One region of the Achromobacter sp. DH1f genome, then DNA from elsewhere that is predicted to be linked to it. Evidence: predicted binding sites of a transcription regulator. Region 1 holds the regulator's gene; each other region holds the start of a gene.
What was found. The regulator LexA, encoded in region 1, represses DNA repair genes until DNA is damaged. The targets are predictions, from matches to a motif close to ACTGTATNNNNATACAGT.
Positions count from the first base shown of each region.

Region 2: recA (recombinase RecA) is a predicted target of LexA. The motif match lies at 2,396-2,413, and genes of this name have one in related genera.
Region 3: imuA (translesion DNA synthesis-associated protein ImuA) is a predicted target of LexA. The motif match lies at 1,605-1,622, and genes of this name have one in related genera.
Region 4: U858_RS0100175 (DNA topoisomerase IV subunit B) is a predicted target of LexA. The motif match lies at 2,239-2,256, and genes of this name have one in related genera.

Region 1 covers NZ_AYMF01000006.1:364,221-368,075, forward strand. Annotated here, with positions in the region: gene lon (endopeptidase La) at 1-621, shown strand, start outside; gene lexA (transcriptional repressor LexA) at 800-1,450, opposite strand; gene U858_RS0104495 (amino acid aminotransferase) at 1,621-2,820, opposite strand; gene uvrB (excinuclease ABC subunit UvrB) at 2,898-3,855, shown strand, end outside.
Region 2 covers NZ_AYMF01000033.1:220,013-223,867, reverse strand. Annotated here, with positions in the region: gene U858_RS0127275 (LysR family transcriptional regulator) at 1-155, shown strand, start outside; gene recX (recombination regulator RecX) at 301-909, opposite strand; gene recA (recombinase RecA) at 1,250-2,311, opposite strand; gene U858_RS0127260 (response regulator transcription factor) at 2,597-3,286, shown strand; gene U858_RS0127255 (sensor histidine kinase) at 3,402-3,855, shown strand, end outside.
Region 3 covers NZ_AYMF01000035.1:22,314-26,168, forward strand. Annotated here, with positions in the region: gene U858_RS0128175 (amino acid permease) at 1-1,211, shown strand, start outside; gene U858_RS0128180 (hypothetical protein) at 1,214-1,375, opposite strand; gene imuA (translesion DNA synthesis-associated protein ImuA) at 1,667-2,365, shown strand; gene U858_RS0128190 (DNA polymerase Y family protein) at 2,295-3,764, shown strand; gene U858_RS0128195 (error-prone DNA polymerase) at 3,792-3,855, shown strand, end outside.
Region 4 covers NZ_AYMF01000001.1:37,825-41,679, reverse strand. Annotated here, with positions in the region: gene U858_RS0100180 (YcxB family protein) at 1-82, opposite strand, end outside; gene U858_RS0100175 (DNA topoisomerase IV subunit B) at 82-2,043, opposite strand; gene trxA (thioredoxin TrxA) at 2,371-2,697, shown strand; gene rho (transcription termination factor Rho) at 2,815-3,855, shown strand, end outside.

The DNA of each region.
Region 1 (3,855 bases):
ACCGGCCTGGCCTGGACGGAAGTCGGTGGCGACCTGCTCACGATCGAAGTGGCAGACATGCCCGGCAAGGGCGTGATCCAACGCACCGGTTCGCTGGGTGACGTGATGAAGGAATCGGTCGAAGCGGCTCGTACGGTGGTGCGCTCGCGGGCACGTCGCCTGGGCTTTGCCGACAGCGTCTTCGAGAAGCACGACATGCACGTGCACGTGCCGGAAGGCGCGACGCCCAAGGACGGTCCGTCCGCGGGTATCGCGATCACCACGGCCATGGTGTCGGCGCTGTCGCGCATCCCGGTGCGCGCCGATGTCGCCATGACCGGCGAAATCACGCTGCGCGGCGAAGTCCTGCCGATCGGCGGCTTGAAGGAAAAGCTGCTGGCCGCCCACCGCGGTGGCATCAAGACGGTCTTGATCCCGGAAGAAAACGTCAAGGATTTGGCGGAGATCCCGGACAACGTCAAGAACCATCTCGAGATCGTGCCGGTCCGCTGGATCGACAAGGTGCTGGAACTGGCTCTGGAGCGTCTGCCCGAACCGCTGGCTGAAGACGAGGCGGTCAAGGAACCGCTGGTGGCCAAGCCGGCCGAGCCGGGTTCGACGGATCCGGTGCTCAAGCACTGATCCCGGCCTGCAAGGCGCTGCCAGCAGCGCCTTCAAAAAGAAACCCCGCCATGGCGGGGTTTCTTTTTTGGGGCTTGCCTCTGAACGGCAGTGTGCCTGAACTACGCGGGCGAAGTGGGCGCTGTGCGTGGCTTGGCAAGGCCTGAAAGGCCCGCCCGGCGCGCGGTTCAGTGCCGAATCAATGCAGCGCGTGCGTGCGGATCAGGCCGACCGCTATGCCTTCAAGGGCGAATTCCTGGTCGGCTTCGACCACGATGGTGTCGAAGTCGGGGTTTTCGGGCAGCAGCTCGATACGGCCATGCTGGCGTTGCAGGCGCTTGACGGTGACGTCGTCGCCCAGGCGGGCCACCACGATCTGGCCATTACGGGCTTCGGAGGCTTTCTTGACGGCGAGCAGATCGCCTTCGAGGATGCCGGCATCGCGCATGCTCATGCCGCGGACCTTGAGCAGGTAGTCGGGCGCTTGGGCGAACAGGCTGGAGTCGACGCCGATTTCGCGTTCGACGTGCTCGGCGGCCAGGATGGGGCTGCCCGCGGCCACTCGACCTACCAGCGGCAGGAGCAGTTGCGCCAGGCCCGGCAGGGGCAGGGCGGCTTGCGTGGGGGAGGCCGAGGCGTCTTTCAGGCGGATGCCGCGCGAGGCGCCGGCCGTGAGTTCGATGGCACCTTTGCGGGCCAGGGCCTTGAGATGGTCTTCGGCCGCGTTGGGCGAGCGAAATCCCAGGGCCAGGGCAATTTCGGCGCGGGTGGGCGGAAAGCCTGTGCGCGCGACGGTTTGCCGGATGAGGTCCAGGATTTGCTGTTGACGATCAGTGAGTTTGCTGGCCATGGCGATGATCCGTTGGGGTCGGACTGTACATATATACAGCAGCATTCTGGGGGACATAACGCAAAAAAGCAAGCGGGTGTCGATTGCGGCGGCAAGCGGCCATGGCAGGCGTGCAATAAAAAACGGGACCCGAAGGTCCCGTCTGGCAGGTGCCGGCTTTGCGAGGCGCTTTACAGCACCGCGGCGATGCCCTTGGCGACCTGGTCGATGTTGCCGCTGTTCAGGGCGGCGACGCAGATGCGGCCGCTGGAGACGGCGTAGACGCCGTGCTCTTCGCGCAGGCGGTCGACCTGGGCCGAGGACAGGCCCGAATACGAGAACATGCCGCGCTGCTGCAGCACGAAGCTGAAGTCCTGCTTGCCGCCGTGTTCCTTGATTTTCTCGACCAGGTGCTTGCGCATCAGGCGGATGCGGTCGCGCATGGCGCCCAGTTCCTGTTCCCACATGGCGAACAGTTCAGGCGTGTTGAGGACGGTCGAGACGATCGTGCCGCCGTGGGTGGGCGGGTTGGAGTAGTTGGTGCGGATGACGCGCTTGAGCTGGCTCAGGACGCGGGTGGCCTGGTCTTTGCTGCCGGCTACGACGGTCAGGGCACCGACGCGCTCGCCGTACAGCGAGAACGACTTCGAGAACGACGAGCTGATGAACATGGTCATGTTCAGGTCGGCGAACAGGCGCACGACGGCGGCATCTTCCTTGAGGCCATCGCCGAAGCCCTGGTAGGCGATGTCCAGGAACGGGACCAGGTTGTTTTCCTTCACGACGGCGGCGATCTGCTGCCATTGTTCGAAGGTGGGGTCCACACCCGTGGGGTTGTGGCAGCAAGCGTGCAGCACGACGACGGTCTGGGCCGGCGCGGCCTTCAGGGCAGCCAGCATGCCGTCGAAATTCAGGCCGCGGGTGGCGGCGTCGTAGTAGGCGTAGGTGCCGACTTCGAAACCGGCGCGTTCGAACAGCGCGCGGTGGTTTTCCCAGCTGGGATCGCTGATCAGGACCTTGGAGGTCGGCAACAGCTGGCGCAGGAAGTCGGCGCCGATCTTGAGGGCGCCGGTGCCGCCCAGAGCCTGGGTGGTGAGGACGCGGCCTTCGGTGACCAGCGGGGAATCCTTGCCGATCAGCAGGGCTTGCGCGCCCTGGTTGTAGCCGGCGATGCCTTCGATCGGCAGGTAGCCGCGGGCAGCGGCGGCTTCGATGCGGGCGATTTCGGCCTTGCGCACGGCGCCCAGCAGGGGAATCCGACCCTGATCGTCGTAGTACACGCCAACGCCCAGGTTGACTTTACCGGGGCGGGTATCCGCGTTGTATTGTTCGTTCAGACCAAGGATGGGGTCGCGCGGCGCGAGTTCGACGGAATCGAAAAGGGTGCTCATGGGACTCTGCTGAGGGTGAGTGGACGCAGTGGGAAGTGCTGTGGATAATGGGGGGTTTACCCTGGGAACAGTCTAGCATGCCTAAGAGCGCAATAGACCCGAGTGCTGCGGGCGCGGCGGCCGCTGGTGCAACCGCTGGCGCAGCCAGCGAATCGACCATCGCATCGACCGGCGCTGCCCCCGTTACGGCTGTACCCGGTGCGGGCCCGGCAGGGGCCGGGTTCGTGGATTTTCCGGACAGCCCGTTTCATCTGTACCAACCGTACCCGCCCGCCGGCGACCAGCCCGCGGCCATCGAGGGCCTGGTGCAGGGCATCCAGGATGGCCTGATGTTCCAGACCTTGCTGGGCGTGACCGGGTCGGGCAAGACCTACACCATGGCCAACGTCATTGCCCAGCTCGGGCGGCCGGCGTTGGTTCTGGCCCCGAATAAGACCCTGGCAGCCCAGCTGTACGCCGAGATGCGCGAGTTCTTCCCCAAGAACGCCATCGAGTATTTCGTGTCGTACTACGATTACTACCAGCCCGAAGCCTACGTGCCCACGCGCGACCTGTTCATTGAAAAGGACTCGTCCATCAATGAGCACATCGAGCAGATGCGGCTGTCGGCCACCAAGAGTCTGCTGGAACGCCGCGACACGATCATCGTCGGCACGGTGTCGTGTATCTACGGTATCGGCAACCCGGGCGACTACCACGCGATGGTGCTGATCCTGCGCGCCGGCGACCAGATCTCGCGGCGCGAGGTCCTGGCGCGCCTGGTGGCGATGCAGTACACCCGCAACGACGCGGAATTCACGCGCGGCGTGTTCCGGGTGCGCGGCGAAACCATCGACATCTTCCCGGCCGAAAGCGCCGAACTGGCACTGCGGCTGACCTTGTTCGATGACGAGATCGAAAGCCTGGAGCTGTTCGATCCGCTGACCGGCCGTATCCGCCAGAAGCTGCCGCGCTTTACCGTCTACCCCGGCTCGCACTACGTGACGCCGCGCGACACGGTCATGCGCGCCATCGAGACCATCAAGGAAGAACTGC
Region 2 (3,855 bases), on a different contig from region 1:
TGCGCCAGTGCCGCCTGGGGCCGCAGGGCGTCTGGCGCACGCTGTACGCCACGGTGCGCAGCGAAGACACGGACGCGTCTTATATCGATGAATTCCTGACACTGACCCGCGACGTCTGCTTCAAGACGCTCAGCGGCATCAAGTCGGCGAAGTAAGGGCAGCGGCGGAGGCGGGGCCATCGCGCCACGAACCCGTTGCTCTCAGTCCGAGGTTCCAGCGGCCGGCGGTCCGGCGGCCCGGCGATCCAGCGATCCGGCGGCCCAGCGGTAGCGTGATTCGACGGGACGCCGCCAGGCGACGTCATTCGTCGTCGCCCGCCCCCAGGATGCGGCGAATGACATCGTGCGCAAAGCCGCGGCTGGCCAGAAAGCGCGCCTGCTTGGCATAAGCCGCGCGGTCTTCAGGCTTGGCGTCGAACTTTCTTTTCCAGACTTCCAGCGCGCGGTCGTATTCCGTGGCGCGCAGTTGCTCGCGCAGTTCGGCCACCTGGTTGTCGTCCACGCCGTGCTGGCGCAGTTCCTGGACAATGCGGGCCGCCCCCTGGCGCGAGGCGCGCCGGTGCACCAGGCTTTGCGCAAAGCGTTCGGTGGACAGCCAGCCTTCTTTTTCCAGCGCGTCTAGCACGGTGTCGACTTCGGCCGGATCTTCGGCATGGGGGGCCAGCTTGCGAGCCAGCTCTTCGCGGGCATGCTCGCGCCGCGACAGATACCCCACGGCACGCATTTTCAAGGACGGCCCCTTGGGCGGGGCCTTGGCCTTGCGGGGGGGATCGGACGGTCTGCCGCCCGACGGATCGCCGCCCGACGGATCGCCGCCCGACGGTTCGCTGCCTGAGGCCTCTCCCTCTCGAGCAGAACCTGCGCGCGAGCCGTATCGGCCGGACGCGCCCTTGCGGCCCGCCGCCCGCATTTCAGAACTGCGCTGCCATTGATCGGGCGGCGCGTCTTCGCTGCCCTGGCCGCCCGCCTGCGACCCGCGCCGTGCGTCCGACGTGCGGCGCAAGCCTTCGGGCTTGGCCACGGTTTCGAATTCGTCGTCCAGCTTGGCGCGTAGGCGGTCAGCGGACGCGGCGGAGGGTTTCCAGCTCATGCGCTTCCTGCTTGCTAAGTGCCAGCGGCAGGTCTCTCATGCCGGCCCCTGAGACATAGAGGCCGAAAGCATGGGAGCCTGCCGCTGGCCGCCGGGCAGGTGAGCCCGGCGGCGAAGCCAGGACCCGGCATCGGGGCCTGGCGACGGATTACCGAACGATTTACTCGGCGTCGTCTTCCGCGGTGGGGACGAATTCAGCGGCGCGGCTGACGATGCCCTGGTTTTCGCGCACGCGGTTTTCGATTTCGATCGCGATTTCCTTGTGCTCTTTCAGGTATTCGCGGACGTTGTCCTTGCCCTGGCCGATGCGGTTGCCGTTGTAGCTGTACCACGCGCCGGACTTGTCCACCACGTTGGCGGCCACGCCCAGGTCGATGATTTCGCCTTCGCGCGAGATGCCGGCGCCGTACATGATGTCGAATTCGGCCTGCTTGAACGGGGGCGCCACCTTGTTCTTGACGACCTTGACGCGGGTTTCGTTGCCGACGACCTCGTCGCCCTTCTTGATGGAGCCGATGCGGCGGATGTCCAGACGCACCGAGGCGTAGAACTTGAGTGCGTTGCCGCCGGTAGTGGTTTCGGGGTTGCCGAACATGACGCCGATCTTCATGCGGATCTGGTTGATGAAGATGACCATGCAATTGGTGCGCTTGATGGTGGCGGTCAGCTTGCGCAGCGCCTGGCTCATCAGACGGGCCTGCAGGCCCGGCAGCGAATCGCCCATTTCGCCTTCGATTTCGGCCTTGGGCACCAGGGCCGCGACCGAGTCGATGACGATCAGGTCGACCGAGCCCGAACGCACCAGGGCGTCGGTGATTTCCAGCGCCTGCTCGCCCGTGTCCGGCTGCGAGATCAGGAGGTCGGTCAGATTGACGCCCAGCTTGTTGGCGTACTGCACGTCCAGCGCGTGTTCGGCGTCGACGAAGGCGCAAGTGCCGCCGATTTTCTGCATTTCGGCAATGACTTGCAGCGTCAGCGTGGTCTTGCCCGAGGATTCCGGACCGTAGATTTCAACCACGCGGCCCCGCGGCAAACCGCCGACGCCCAGCGCGATATCCAGCCCCAACGACCCCGTGGACACCACCTGGATGTCGTGCGAGACCTCGTTGTCGCCGTAGCGCATGATCGAGCCCTTGCCGAACTGCTTTTCGATCTGCGAAAGCGCGGCGGCAAGCGCCTTGGCTTTTTCCGAAGCGGCGGCCTTGGTGGTTTTGTCGTCCATGTAGAGTCCTGTCTGTAACGTATCGGGGCGCGGTACGGGGTTGTCGAGAGATTTCGGATAGCGCAGATTATGGCACCGGATTGTACTGTACAAAAAACCAGTGTGCCAGAGTTTTCCACGTATTCCCTGAGTGGGCAAGCCCGGTCGCCTGTGACAGAATCGCGGATACCCCCGGCGATATGTCCCCTTTGCCCGCCGGGCCTCCCGCCCCAGGGCTCCGTGCCCCCCCGGCGGCCAGCGCGCGCCCAGTGCGCGATGCCGGATTTCCTTATTTTTCAGCAGCCCATGCGTATCCTGATCGCCGAAGACGACAGCATCCTGGCCGACGGCCTGTCACGCTCGCTGCGCCACAACGGCTACGCGGTCGACGCCGTACGCGACGGTCTCGCCGCCGATTCCGCCTTGGCGGCCCAGGCCTTCGACCTGCTCATCCTGGACCTCGGCCTGCCGCAACTGGCCGGGCTTGAAGTGCTGCGCCGCCTGCGCGCCCGCAATTCCGCCCTGCCCGTCCTCATCCTGACCGCCGCCGACAGCATCGAACAACGCGTCAAAGGCCTGGACCTGGGCGCCGACGACTACATGGCCAAGCCTTTCGCGCTGTCCGAACTCGAAGCCCGGGTGCGCGCCCTGACCCGCCGCGGCGCGGGCGGCGGCGCCACGCTGCTCAAGCACGGCCGGCTGGTGTTCGACCAGACCGGGCGCGTGGCCATGGTCGATGACCAGACGCTGGACCTGTCCGCGCGCGAAGTCAGCCTGCTCGAGATCCTGCTGACCCGCAGCGGCCGCATGGTCAGCAAGACCCAACTGGTCGACCATCTGTGCGAATGGGGCGAAGAAGTCAGCACCAACGCCATCGAAGTCTATGTGCACCGCCTGCGCAAGAAGCTGGAACCCAGCGGCGTGAAGATCGTGACGGTGCGCGGCCTGGGCTATTGCCTTGAACGGGACCAGGGTGCGGCGTACCTCGCAAGCTGAGCCCGCCACGCCAGAGGCGCTCAACCAGGAAGCGCTGGATGTCATGCGGGCCGGCGCCCGCGGCCCCAGCTTCGCGCCGCCGCAGCGCTCGCTGCTGGGCGAGATCCTGGACTGGATGCTGGCGCCCCTGTTCCTCTTGTGGCCCATGAGCGTGGCCATCACTTACGTGGTGGCGCAGAACATCGCCAACGTGCCCTACGACCGGGCGCTGGCCAACAACCTGCACGTGCTGACCCGCCAGGTGCACGCCCAGGACGGCCGCGCCGTGCTGCGCATGACCGATCCGGCGCGCGAGGTGCTGCGCGCCGACGAGACCGACAGCGTCTTCTGGCTGGCCCTGGGCAGCCGTGGCGAGTACCTGGGCGGCGACCGCGCCCTGCCGCTGCCCGCCTCGGTCGGCCAGCCGCGTCCCGGCGAAGTGCAGTACGAAGACGACACCCTGCGCGGCTTCGGCATCCGCCTGGCCTACACCTGGGTCGACCTGAACCTGCCCAATACCCAACCCGCGCTGCTGATCGTGGCCGAGACGGTCGAAAAGCGCACCCAGCTCGCCAACGACATCATCAAGG
Region 3 (3,855 bases), on a different contig from region 1:
GGCTGAGTTGGGCCACGGTGGTGGCGGTGGACGTGGTGGCCGCCCAACTGGTCATGGCGTACTGGTTTCCCGACACGCCAGGATGGATCTGGAGCATCCTGTTCCTGTCCCTGACCTTCGGGCTGAACGCCTTTTCGGCGCGCAGCTTCGGCGAGGCCGAATACTGGTTCGCCATCATCAAGGTCGTGGCCGTGCTGTGCTTCATCGTGCTGGGCGTGGCCATGCTGGCCGGCATCATCCACAGCGACGCGCCGGTGGGCATGCGCAACTGGGCGGTGGGCGACGCGCCCTTCGTGGGCAACGCCGCCACCTGGGTGGGCGTGGCCATGGTGGTGGCCTATTCGTTCCAGGGCACCGAGCTGGTGGCGGTGGCGGCCGGCGAATCCGAAAACCCGCGCCGCAACGTGCCGCGCGCCATCAACCACGTGTTCTGGCGCATCCTGCTGTTCTACGTGCTGGCCATCCTGATCATCGGCCTGCTCATTCCCTATACCGACCCGCAACTGCTGCGCAACGAGGTCGAGGACGTGGCCGTCAGCCCGTTCACGCTGGTGTTCCAGCACGCCGGGCTGCTGTCGGCGGCCACCGTGATGAACGCGGTGATCCTGACGTCGGTGCTGTCGGCAGGCAATTCCGGCATGTACGCCGCCACGCGCATGCTGTTCAACATGGCCGTCGAAGGCCAGGCCCCGGCGATCTTCAAGCGCCTGACGCGCAGCGGCGTGCCGCTGTACGCGCTGCTGGCCACCACCGCGCTTGCCTGCCTGTGCATGTTCAGCGTGGTCTACAGCCCCAAGGCGGTCTACATCTGGCTGCTCAATTTCGCGGGCATGACCGAATTCATCGTCTGGCTGAGCATCGCGGTCAGCCATTACCGCTTCCGCCAGGGCTACATCAAGCACGGCTACGACACGGCCAACCTGCCCTACAAGGCCGGCCTGTTTCCGTTCGGCCCGCTGTTGGCCTTCGTGCTGTGCCTGTTGGTCACGCTGGGCCAGAACTACCAGGCCTTTCTGGACGAGCGCATCGACTGGATCGGCGTGGCCTCGACCTACCTGGCGATTCCGTTGTTCCTGGCCTTCTGGATCGGCCACCGGCTGATACGCAAGTCGCACTGGATCCGCTACGAGGACATGCAGTTCTACGGCCTGGAAGCCGATCGCGCGGCGGGGATTGGGCAGGATGAACCGGCGGTGGCGGTGCGTTCCTGAGATCAGCGGTTCTCGCGGGGCTGACCCGTGCCGAGATTATCCGCCCAGGCTTGCACGGCCTGGTGATCGACAACGCGGCCACCCTCAACGTCGGTTAACGCTTCCTGGGTCTGCCAGTCACGCTTTTCGTCCTGGGCGGCCCGGACCGAAAGTGCTTGCGTCATGATGCCGCCGTGCAAGCATTGAAGTTGTGATGCCATCTGATCTACCTGGTTAGCCAACGGGAGGCGCAGCCAGCACGCCCTGCCCCGAAAAAGTTGCCTGTGCCAAATCGCACGGCCTGCCCCTGACTGGGGTTATCAGGGCCAGTAACGATACCCCTGGACCCGTCTCAAATGCACCACATCGGTGCATTTTTCGGACACTTTCCGCTACTTGCCGCTGGGGTAAAATACTGTATATTCATACAGCAATACCTACCCCAAACCCCAGGAAAACCGGGTCGTCCGCCCGCCATGCCGTCCCCAGAACACATCCACCCCGCCGTGTGGCGCGCTACCCAGCTTGCCCGGGGCGCCGCCCGCAGCCTGCCCACCGGCCATGCCGCCCTGTCGGCCGAGCTGCCCGATGGCGGCTGGCCGCTGGGTTCGCTGATCGAACTGCTTACCCCGCAACCCGGCATCGGCGAAATCCGCCTGCTGCGTCCCGCCCTTGCGCAACTGGAAACCCGCCGCGCCATTGCGCTGGTGCAGCCGCCGCACGCCCCGCATATCGCCAGCTGGATGAGCTGGCGGCTCGATCCCCGGCAACTGCTGTGGGTGGCCCCCGAAAAACCCCTGGATGCCCTCTGGGCCGCCGAACAGATCCTTAAAAACGGCAGTTGCGGCGCGCTGCTGTGCTGGCTGCCCCACGTGCGCCCCGAATCCCTGCGCCGCCTGCACCTGGCCGCCCAGGCCAGCGACCTGCTCTTTGTCGCCCTGCGCCCGGCCAGCGCGGCGCAAAACGCCACCCCCGCCCCCTTGCGCCTGGCGCTTGCGCCCGCCGCGGGCGGGTTGTCCGTCCATATTCTCAAGCGCCGGGGGCCGGTCTGCGACACCCCGCTGTACGTAGGCCTCGAGCCCGGCGCCCTTACGCCTTCCCGCCATGCGCCTCTGGATCGCCGCCTACCTGCGCTGCCTGCCGCTGGACGCCCTGCGCCCGCACTGGCCGCATGAAGACCAGGCCTACGCGGTCCTCGACCAGGAACGCGTGGCCGCCCTCACCCCCGCCGCCCATCGGGCCGGGGTGCGCCCCGGCATGCGCCGCGGCGGCGCGGCGGCCATCGCCCCCGGCGTCGAACTGCTGACGCGCGAGCCCCTGGCCGAAGCCGACACCCTGCAAGGCGCGGCCCTGGCGCTGCTGCAATACACCCCCGAAGTCGCCCTGGCCGGCGAAGACACCATCCTGCTCAATGTAGGCGCCAGCCTGCAATTCTTTCGCGGGCCGCGGGCCCTGCACCGGCGCGTGGCCGCCACGCTGGGCGCGCTGGACCTGCGCGTGTCGCTGGGCATGGCGCCCACGGCGGCCGGCGCCTGGCTGCTGGCGCACCGCCCGGGCCGCGCCCGGTTGCGCCGCACCCTGGCGCTGCCCACGTTGGCGCGCCGCCTGGACGCCCTGCCCGTGGCCCTGTTGCCGCAGGCGCAGCCGCGCCTGGACTGGCTGCACGACATCGGCTGCCACACGCTGGCCGACCTGCGCGCGCTGCCCCGCGCCGGCCTGCAACGGCGCAGCGCCCCCGACCTGCTGCAGGCCCTGGATGCCGCCTACGGCCAGTCGCCCGAACTGCACCGCTGGATCGAACCGCCGCCCAGCTTCTCGCGCCGCATCGAACTCATGGACTACGTCGAGCACACCGACGCGGTGCTGGCCGTGGCGCGGCGTTTGGCCGAACAGCTGGGCGGCTGGCTGGCCGCGCGGCAACTGGCGGTGCGGCGCGTGGTGCTGCGGCTGGACCACGAACGCGGCCGCCACGCCCGCCCGCCCACCGAACTCGAACTGGCCCTGGCCCAGCCCGTCTGGCAGGCGCCCCAGATTCTCAACCTGCTGCGCGAAAAGCTTGGCCGCCTGACGCTCGAAGCCCCGGTCATCGCGGTGGCGCTGCTGGCCCCCGACACGGTCGACCAGCCGGCCGCCAGCACCACCCTCTTTCCCGAACCTGGCGGCACTGCGGCCGACCACGCCCGGCTGCTCGACCTGCTGGCCGCGCGGCTGGGGCGCGACCAGGTGCGCCGCCCCTGTCCCACGCCCGACCACCGCCCCGAAGCCGCCAATTCCTGGGGCGATGCGCTGGATGCCCCGCAACGCGCCGAGCCCCTGCCCGCCACGCTCGACCGCCCCTTCTGGCTGCTGGATCCGCCGCAGCCCCTGAAGCTGTCCGGCCACCGCCCGCAATACGCCGGCCAGGCCCTGCGGTTGATGCGCGGCCCCGAACGCATCGAAAGCGGCTGGTGGGACCCGGCCCTGACCGTGCGCGACTACTTCGTGGCCGAAGACGACGCCCGCGCGCGCTACTGGATCTACCGCGAACGCGACGACGAACACGCCCGCTGGTTCCTGCACGGCCTGTACGCCTGACGGCGCCCTTCTGCCCCGCGATCCGCCATGCAACCGTTCGACGATTCCCCTGATGCCCCCGATCCGCTGATCGGGCTGCCCGGCTATGCCG
Region 4 (3,855 bases), on a different contig from region 1:
AGACGTACGCCGAGAAATCGGCGTAGTCGTCGGCCGTGAGATCGACCGCCATGGACGCGGGTGGCAACGGGGCCAGCGTCATCAGATGTCGAGCTCCGCCAGGTTGCCCTTCTCTTCGATCCAGGCACGGCGCTGCGACGATTCACCCTTGCCCATCAGCATGTCGAACATGCGGGTGGTGTCTTCGGGAGTCTGGTCGCCATAGCCCACCGGCAACAGCCGGCGCGTGTCCGGGTTCATCGTGGTTTCCCAGAGCTGCTCGGGGTTCATTTCGCCCAGGCCCTTGAAGCGGCTGACCGCCCAGGCGCCCTCGCGCGAGCCTTCCTTGCGCAGCTTGTCCTGCGCGGCTTCGAGCTCGCCTTCGTCCAGGCAGTAGATCTTGCGCGCCGGGCGCTTGCCCTGCGCCGGCACATCCAGGCGGAACAGCGGCGGCTTGGCCACGAACACGTTGCCGGCTTCGACCAACTTGGGAAAGTGCTTGTAGAACAGCGTCAGGAGCAGCACCTGGATATGCGAACCGTCGACGTCGGCGTCCGACAGGATGCAGATACGGCCGTAGCGCAGGCCAGACAGGTCCGGGGAATCGTTGGGCCCGTGGGGGTCCACGCCGATGGCGACGGAAATGTCATGGATTTCGTTGTTGGCGAACAGGCGGTCGCGGTCGACTTCCCAGGAATTGAGCACCTTGCCGCGCAGCGGCAGGATGGCCTGGAATTCCTTGTCGCGGCCCATCTTGGCGGACCCGCCGGCCGAATCGCCCTCGACCAGGAAGACTTCGGTGCGGCTGGCGTCGCTGGACTCACAGTCGGTCAGCTTGCCCGGCAGCACGGCCACGCCGGAGCTCTTGCGCTTTTCGACCTTTTGCGCCGAACGCTGGCGCGCCTGCGCCTGGCGAATGGCCAATTCGGCCAGCTTCTTGCCGTATTCCACATTGCTGTGCAGCCAGAGGTCGAGCGCGCTCTTGGAAAAGCCGCCCACCAGGCGAACCGCGTCGCGGCTGTTCAGGCGTTCTTTGATCTGGCCCTGGAATTGCGGGTCGAGCACCTTGGCCGACAACACGAAGCTCGCGCGGGCGAACACGTCTTCGGGCAGCAGCTTGACGCCCTTGGGCAGCAGGCTGTGCAGTTCGGCAAAGCCCTTGACCGCGCCGAACAGGCCTTCGCGCAGGCCGGATTCGTGCGTACCGCCGGCCGGCGTGGGGATCAGGTTGACGTACGACTCGCGCACGGCATTGCTGTCTTCGGTCCAGGCCACGACCCACTGGGCGCCCTCGCCTTCGGCGAAGTTCTCGTGGTCGGCGCCGGCGTATTGCTCGCCTTCGAAGAACGGCACCATCAGTTCGGCGCCGGACAGCGCTTCGGCCAGGTAGCCGCGCAGGCCGTCCTGGTATTGCCAGGTCTTGGTGTCGCCGGTCTTTTCGTTGACCAGCAGCACCTTCACGCCCGGCAGCAGCACGGCCTTGCTGCGCAGCAGGTGGGTCAATTCGCCCAACGGAATATTGGGGCTGTCGAAATACTTCGCGTCAGGCCAGACCCGCACGCGGGTGCCCGACTTCTTGCGGCCGCCCTGATCGTAGGGGGCCAGGGGTTCGGCGACGTCACCGCCCTTGAAGACCAGGCGGTTGACCGCCCCGTCGCGCCAGACCACGACTTCCAGGCGGGTCGCCAGGGCGTTGGTGACGGACACGCCGACACCATGCAGGCCGCCGGAAAAGGCGTAGGCGCCGCCGCCGGCCTTGTCGAACTTGCCGCCCGCGTGCAGGCGGGTGAACACCAGTTCCACGACGGGCGCGTGTTCTTCGGGGTGCAGGCCGACGGGAATGCCGCGGCCGTCGTCTTCGACGGAAATGCTGCCGTCGATATGCAGCGTGACCTGTATCTGTTTGCCGTAGCCAGCCAGGGCTTCGTCTGCGGCGTTATCAATGACCTCCTGCACGACGTGCAGGGGGTTTTCGGTGCGGGTGTACATGCCCGGGCGCTGGCGCACGGGCTCCAGCCCCTTCAGGACGCGGATGGACGCCTCGTTGTAACGTGGAGTGGCCAAGTTATCCCCAACATCTGTGGAAAAAAACCGACATTTTACGGATAAGCCCAGATTCTGCGCGGCTCCGGGTGGAATGCGCACGACCTGACCAGCTCCGAATTCGGTAGGATGACGATAGACACAGCGAGCGTAGCCGGGTTCAACCACTCCGATCACGACAACTGCGCCGCAACATCCTACACAAAAGCGGCAAACCCTGTTGTTATAAACAGTGGTATGACTGTCGTTATTGACAGTGGTATGCTTTAATCCATTCCACAAACAAGAACAACGGCAAGGCGCGTCCCTTTTTACGCGCCTTTTGCTGCCGAACCGAGAATCACCATCATGAGCGACCAAATCAAGAACGTCAGTGACGCGAGCTTCGATGCCGATGTGTTGAAATCCGGCCAGCCGGTGCTGGTGGACTACTGGGCTGCCTGGTGTGGCCCCTGCAAGATGATTGCCCCGATCCTGGAAGAAGTTGCCACCGAGTACGCAGGTCGCCTGACGATCGCGAAGCTGAACGTGGACGAAAACCAGGGCACCGCCTCCAAGTACGGCATCCGTGGCATTCCCACCCTTATGCTCTTTAAAGACGGCCAGGCTGCCGCCACCAAGGTTGGCGCGCTGTCGAAGTCGCAACTCACCGCATTCCTGGACGGCGCGTTGTAAACTGCGTGCTGTGAACGAAGGCGCCGCCCTGGTGGCGGCGCTCATTCAATACCGCGCGAGCCCGTCCGTGGCGCGCCGCCAGAACCCTCCTTTACTTTTCCCCCACCACTCACCGCGATGCACCTCAACGAACTGAAGGCGCTGCATGTCTCGCAGCTGCTGGAAATGGCCGCTGGCCTGGAAATCGAGAACGCCAACCGCCTGCGCAAGCAGGAGCTGATGTTCGCCATCATGAAACGGCGCGCCAAGCAAGGCGAGCAGATCTTTGGCGACGGCGTGCTTGAAGTCCTGCCCGACGGCTTCGGTTTCCTGCGCTCGCCCGAGACCTCGTATCTGGCCAGCACGGACGACATCTACATCTCTCCGTCCCAGATTCGCCGTTTCAACCTGCACACCGGCGACTCGATCGAAGGTGAAGTGCGCACGCCCAAGGATGGCGAGCGCTATTTCGCCCTGGTCAAGGTGGACAAGGTCAACGGCGTGGCGCCTGAGGCGATCAAGCATCGCATCATGTTCGAGAACCTGACGCCGCTGCACCCGAACCGGACCATGCGTCTGGAACGCGACATCAAGAGCGAAGAGAACCTCACGGGCCGCATTCTTGATGTCTTCGCCCCCATCGGCATGGGCCAGCGCGGCCTGATCGTCGCCAGCCCCAAGTCGGGCAAGACGGTGATGATGCAGCACATTGCGCACGCCATCACCACCAACTACCCCGATGCCGTGATGATCGTCCTGCTGGTGGACGAGCGCCCGGAAGAAGTGACCGAAATGCAGCGCACCGTGCGCGGCGAAGTGGTGGCCTCGACCTTTGACGAACCCGCCACCCGCCACGTGCAGGTTGCGGAAATGGTCATCGAAAAGGCCAAGCGCCTGGTCGAAATGAAGAAAGACGTGGTGATCCTGCTGGACTCGATCACCCGCCTGGCCCGCGCCTACAACACCGTCGTGCCGGCTTCCGGCAAGGTGCTGACCGGCGGCGTGGACGCCAATGCCCTGCAGCGCCCCAAGCGCTTCTTCGGTGCGGCGCGCAACCTCGAGGAAGGCGGTTCGCTGACCATCCTGGGCACCGCGCTGATCGAAACCGGCAGCCGCATGGACGAAGTCATCTACGAAGAATTCAAGGGCACGGGCAACTCCGAAGTCCACCTTGAACGT